Regions from separate parts of the Proteiniborus sp. MB09-C3 genome, predicted to be linked through region 2. Evidence: a T-box and tRNA genes for the amino acid it is inferred to sense, from the RefSeq annotation. Region 2 holds a T-box; the other holds one or more tRNA genes.
What was found. A T-box is a leader RNA that pairs with one kind of tRNA and senses whether it is charged. The one in region 2 lies ahead of argS (arginine--tRNA ligase), so its partner is inferred to be a tRNA-Arg.
Positions count from the first base shown of each region.

Region 1: it encodes a tRNA-Arg, which carries the amino acid that the T-box ahead of argS (arginine--tRNA ligase) is inferred to sense. The anticodon was not compared.

Region 1 covers NZ_CP127161.1:3,572,320-3,575,595, reverse strand. The annotation lists gene rph (ribonuclease PH) at 1-319, shown strand, start outside; gene QO263_RS17585 (XTP/dITP diphosphatase) at 312-947, shown strand; gene QO263_RS17580 (metallophosphoesterase) at 925-1,401, shown strand; tRNA gene QO263_RS17575 (tRNA-Gly) at 1,531-1,604, shown strand; tRNA gene QO263_RS17570 (tRNA-Arg) at 1,696-1,772, shown strand; tRNA gene QO263_RS17565 (tRNA-His) at 1,790-1,866, shown strand; tRNA gene QO263_RS17560 (tRNA-Lys) at 1,932-2,007, shown strand; tRNA gene QO263_RS17555 (tRNA-Leu) at 2,058-2,141, shown strand; tRNA gene QO263_RS17550 (tRNA-Gly) at 2,145-2,219, shown strand; gene QO263_RS17545 (phytoene desaturase family protein) at 2,280-3,276, opposite strand, start outside.
Region 2 covers NZ_CP127161.1:3,016,844-3,020,119, reverse strand. The annotation lists gene QO263_RS15030 (2-thiouracil desulfurase family protein) at 1-145, shown strand, start outside; gene QO263_RS15025 (GerMN domain-containing protein) at 161-763, shown strand; T-box leader at 811-1,023, shown strand; gene argS (arginine--tRNA ligase) at 1,325-3,025, shown strand; gene QO263_RS15015 (DUF4097 family beta strand repeat-containing protein) at 3,160-3,276, shown strand, end outside.

The DNA of each region.
Region 1 (3,276 bases), 560 kb from region 2:
TCCATTAAGGGGATTTTTGTCAGCAGTAAGTGTTGGAATTGTCAATGAGGAGGCAATATTGGATTTATGCTATGTAGAGGATTCCAATGCAAAGGTAGATATGAATGTTATCATGACTGGTAATGGAGACTTTGTAGAGATTCAAGGTACTGGAGAAGAATCACCATTTTCTTTGAAGGATTTAAATGAATTAATAGCATTAGCGCAAAAAGGAAACAAAGAGCTAATAAGACTCCAAAAAGAGTCTCTTGGGGAAGAGATAAGCAGCCTTGTAGGCCTAATCAAACCAGTAAGTAAAGGAGAAGCAAAAGATGAGTAGAAAGACACTTATTGTTTCAAGTGATAACAGTCATAAAATAATGGAAATAAGAGATATACTGAAGGATTTACCTATTACTGTACTATCAAAAACAGAAGCAGGATATGGTGATATTGAAGTAATAGAAGATGGCGATACACTAGAGGAGAATGCTACAAAAAAAGCAGTAGAAATAGCTCAAAAAGCAAATGCAATAGTTATAGCTGATGACACAGGCCTTTTTGTGGATAAGCTTAATGGAGAGCCTGGTGTCTATTCTGCTAGATATAGTGGTGAAAATGCCACATATAGCAGTAATAATAAAAAACTATTAACAAAATTAGAAGGTGTGCCACTAGAAGAAAGAACAGCAATGTTTAAAACTATAATTGCAATAGTTTTAGAGGATAAAAATATAAAGCTGACTTCAGGAGAATGCAGTGGTAAAATAGGCTTTGAACCAAGGGGAGAAAAGGGGTTTGGCTACGACCCTTTATTTATAGTCGATGGATATGGGAAGACTTTTGCTGAGCTAGGTGAAGAAATAAAAAATACTATAAGCCACAGAGCTAATGCATTGAGAAACTTAAAAGAAGAGCTTAAAAAGTTTTTAGAGGACGAAGGAAATGAAAATAGCAGTAATAAGTGATACTCATGGACATGTACAGGATTCAATAAACGCGTTGAATAAAATAGATGGTATTGATTTGATTATACATCTTGGAGACTACTCAAAGGATGTAAAGGATATAAAAGAAGCTTTTGATACCACAATCATTAATGTAAAGGGAAATTGTGATCATTACGATTTTGATACCCCAGATGACAATATTATCGAAATAAAAGGTAAAAAAATATTTATGTCTCATGGAGATCTATATAGAGTAAAGCATGGATTGAATGATATATACTATAAAGCTAAGGAACTAAATGCAGATGTGGCTTTGTTTGGACATAGTCATACTTCAACTCTAATAGAACATGACGGAATTCTTTTTCTAAACCCAGGAAGCCCTACTTTACCTAGAGCAGGTACATCAAAGAGTATAGGAATGCTATATGTAGACGATAACAATGTCAGAGGAGAAATAGTGACCATTTAGTTATAAGGCAGGTATAGAAACTTTTTGGGAATACATTCTATAAAAAAATGTCGAAAAAGTATTGACGAATATGACTAAGGGTGGTATAATTTATTATTGTCAGCTGAAAAGTTATTTTGTACGCCCAGTGCGGGTGTTGCTTAGTGGTAGAGCACCGGCTTCCCAAGCCGGTTGTGAGGGTTCGATTCCCTTCACCCGCTCCAAACTTAATGTGGGTTTTTGATAGGATTGCTTGATAGGGCCTACTTCAATACAAGCTTTTGGTTGAAGTGTTCAATGGGACTAATCTTGTTTGTACCCATAGCTCAGTAGGATAGAGCAACGGCCTTCTAAGCCGTGTGTCCGGGGTTCGAATCCCTGTGGGTACGCCATAAATGTAAATATTATGGTGGATATAGCTCAGTTGGTTAGAGCGCCAGATTGTGGCTCTGGAGGTCGTGGGTTCGAATCCCGTTATCCACCCCATAAAATTCTATTAGTAGAATGAGTTAATGTAATGATATGGTCAATCCGAGAAATATATCTATTTAGACCTATTAGCTCAGTCGGTAGAGCACCTGACTTTTAATCAGGGTGTCCCGCGTTCGAATCGCGGATGGGTCACCAATATTAAGTTGAAATTATGATAGTAGTGTCCGAAAGGACTATAAAAATATGCGGGAGTGGCGGAACTGGCAGACGCGCTAGACTTAGGATCTAGTGTCATTGACGTGGGGGTTCAAGTCCTCTCTCCCGCACCAAATGCGGAAGTGGCTCAGTGGTAGAGCATCGCCTTGCCAAGGCGAGGGTCGCGAGTTCGAATCTCGTCTTCCGCTCCAGATAAAAACCATGTGTCAATTTAATCTTGACACATGGTTTTTATCTGGAGCGGAGCCGTCCTAAGCATTCCCCTGAAATACCATATTGGTATCTCTGCATAAATATTGTACTGCTTTTCGTCCCGTTTCAAGGGCAATAGGAAGTCCACCGGGAATTATAAGTCGGTGGCCCGCAAAATAAAGATTGGATATACTTTCAGGTTTTGAAGGATAGGACTGCATTTTTACACCTTTACCCATAATCGACATCCATGAACCTTTATAAGAATTCAGATAGCGTTCATAAGTCAAAGGAGTAGCGATATCACACACTTCTACCCTACCAGCAATCTGAGGATATTTTTTAGCTAAAACATCAATGAAGTTTTCTGCAAGCTTTTGTTTTTCTGATTCATATGTACCATTTATCTTCTGCTCTTTCCACCACTCATAACTATCTCCTGCAAGTATAGAAGTAATGGCAGTACATCCCTTTGGAGCATAGCCTTCGTAAGTCGCATAGTTATTTATACTGATTTCCTTGATTTCTTCTCCAGCACAGATTACCGGAGTATCACTTGTAAAGACTATACTCTCATGAACATCCGACAAGTCCTCTTTGATGCCTAAACAAATAAAAGTATTTAGCATAGGTTTGATTTCAGAACGCATTTTATCCGCCCATGGTTCTCTAAGTGGACTGTCAAATAGAGTATCAATCGCAGCCAGTGTATCTTGTGCGATGATAACCGCATCTGCAGAAATTTCTGCTCCGTTAAAAATAATACTCTTAACACTACCGTTTTTAATTATAATCCTTTCAACTTTACTATTATATTTTATTATACCACCTAAAGCTTCAAACCGTTTTGCCATCCTGCCAGCCATAGCAAGTGAGCCACCTGAAGGATATCCTCCGTCACCCTTTGCAAGAGTTGACAATGTAAACAACATGCTTGTGGCATTGTTATCACCGCCGACAATATTTCTGAACAATTTTTGTAGAAAAGGATTTTTGTACCGCATTGCATATTCTTTTACCGTTTGATTTGAGTAGAAAGACATTCTAAAAAATGCA
Region 2 (3,276 bases):
AAGTCCATCATGTGGAAAAGGGAAAATATATGATGGACAATTTAAGAAAATATTAGTTGAAGGAAATGGAATAACGACTGACCTCCTTGAGAAATACGGTATTAAGGTATATACCGAAGAAGATGATATTGAAAACCTAAAATAATATGGGGGTGTAGGGATGAAGAAAGGGTTAGTATTTTTCCTTGTATTAGCTATTGCAGTATTTAGTTTGTTTGGATGCTCCAAAAACAAAGATAATGGCGAAGGAGATATTATTTCTGCGGATAGCAACAATGATCAGACAGGGAAGGAAGTAGAGAAAGAGAATAATGATACGAGTTCAGATAAAGTAAAATATATAGACTTTGCAGTATATTTGAAGCATAAAGACTTGCCATATATTTTTGGAGAAAGATTTGAAATAAAATCAGATGATCCCATACTTAAAGAAAAGACTATTGAAGAAATAGCATTGGAAAAACTTTTTACTTATAATAAGGAAAGCTTTGTATCTCCTGTTCCTAAGAATACAAAAGTATTGGAGCTTGAGAAGAAGGACGGCACTGTTTATTTAGATTTATCTAAGGAATTTGTTGACAATATGCCTAAAGAAGAAGATTTAATACGTATGGCCATCGATTCCATAGTTAATACAATTACGTTCTTCCCAGAAAATGAAAAGGTAGTATTTAAAGTAGGAGGGGAGAGTATTAAAGAGATAAATGGTGTTAGTCTTGAAAAGGAGTTTGTATTTAGCAGCGAATTTATACCTGAAAAATAACCTCTTGAAATAATTAACAAAATATGCTATGCTTTTAAACAACATATAGAAATTCTAGGATGAGGAAAGTAGGTTGTACTGATTGTCACAGCGAGTCAGGGTGGTGGGAGCTGACACATAGGTGTATCTGAATAGAGCCTCTGAGAAGCCATCTGAAATTAAGTAGGATATTGCCGATACCCAGCGTTAAAGGGCTTGAGTGGGCATACTTTTATGTATGCCAATTAGAGTGGTAACACGGGATTAATCTCGTCTCTTTCATTAGAGGCGAGATTTTTTATGACCTAACCCGATTTTCCGAACGCTTTTGTCGGAAAATCGATGGTAGGTCAAACGCAACGAGCACCAACCTTGTTGTAGGTTTATGATAGGAGTGTCCGTTAGGACCAAATTTATGTGAGCGACAGCGAACAAATAAATTTGAGTTGCGAGACTGCGGAAAATGGCCTAACCCGATTTTCTAAATGCTTCTTTCTGTCATCCTGAACGATAGTAATGGATCTATTTTTAAATAAAAAATAATGAAAATTAAAAACGAAAAAATATATAAGGAGGCAAATCATGATTGACTTTAAAAAAGAAATTGGAAAGCTAGTAAGCAAAAATTTTGAAAACCTAAATGAAGATACTATAATAGACCTTTTAGAAGTTCCACCTACCTATAATCTTGGAGATTATGCAATGCCATGCTTCAGATTAGCAAAAGAACTTAGAAAAGCTCCTAATGTTATTGCTCAGGAAATAGTAGATAACATAAAAGGAAATGAACTATTTGAGAGAATAGAAAATGTTGGACCATATATCAACTTTTTTGTAAATAAAAAGGTTTTTAGTGAAACAGTACTAAAGGAGGTATTTGTAAAGAAAGAAGTGTTTGGTTCCGCTGACATTGGAAAAGGTCAAAATGCTTTATTTGATTATTCATCACCCAATATTGCAAAGCCCTTCCATGTAGGTCATCTAAGATCAACAGTAATAGGTAATTCACTATACAGGATTTATAACTTTTTAGGCTATAATTCAATAGGAATCAATCATCTAGGCGATTGGGGAACACAATTTGGAAAAATGATATCTGCATATAAAAGATGGGGAGACGATGAGGCACTAAAAAAGGAACCTATAAAAACACTCCAAGCTCTTTATGTGAAATTTCATGAAGAAGCAGAGAAGAATCCTGAACTTGAAGATGAAGGAAGACTTTGGTTCAAGAAACTTGAAAATGGAGATGAGGAAGCTAGGGACATATGGGAAAGATTTGTTGAGCTAAGCTTAGAAGAATTCAACAGGATATACGACCTTTTAAAAGTAAAATTTGATTACAATACAGGCGAAAGCTTTTATGAAGATAAGATGGACAGAATAGTAGATATGCTGAGGGAAAAGAATTTACTAGTAGAGAGTGAAGGTGCATATGTAGTTGATTTAGAAAAATATAATATGCCGCCTTGTATAATATTAAAAAGTGATGGAACAACTATTTATGCTACTAGGGATATTACTGCTGCAATTTACAGAAAAGAGACCTATGGTTTTGCAAAAGCTATCTATTTAACTGATTATTCTCAAAAGCTTCACTTTGACCAATGGATGAAGGTAATAGAGCTTATGGGATATGACTGGGCTAAAGACCTTTACCATGCTCCTTTTGGAAGAGTAAGTACAGAAGAGGGTAGACTTCAAACTAGAAAAGGAAATGTCATTTTACTTGATGATTTATTAACCAAAGCCATAGAAAAAGTAAAAGAAATAATAGAGGAAAAAAATCCAAACCTGGAAAACAAAGATGAAGTAGCAAAAATGGTTGGAATAGGAGCAGTTATATTTAATGATTTAAGCAATGGTAAGATCAAGGATATTGTATTTAACTGGGATAGAATGCTTAGCTTTGAAGGAGAAACTGGCCCTTATGTTCAGTATACTCACGCAAGAGCTAATAGTGTTTTAAGTAAGGCAGAGTACCCTATAACTCCAGATGTGGATTATTCTTTACTCACAAATGATGAGGCAGTAAATATAATCAGACTATTATATTCTTTTCAGAATACTGCTATAGCAGCTATGGAAAAGAACGAGCCATCATTTATTGCAAGACATGTAATAGATATTGCACAGGCGTTTAATAAGTTCTATCATGAATGTCCAATAATTGTAGAGGATGAAGAACTTCAAAAAGCAAGGCTATTAATAGTCTACAGTGCTGCCATAGTAATTAAAATCGGCCTTGGATTATTAGGAATTGAGGCACCACAAAAAATGTAGATGAAATAATAAGCTGAAAAATAGAAATGCCCTTCATGTATGAAATAGTGAAGGAATATTTCTATTTTTTTTGAAGGGATTATTATCTATTGTCCGTCTATAAATATAAAGAAGCAATGAAGGAGGACTATAGTATGCAAAAAAAGAAAATCGGAATTATTACATTTGCTATAACACTTATTTCACTAGGTATTTTGTTACTTATGAAAAACTTTACCGACATCAATCTTAAAATAATATTTGCCATTGCG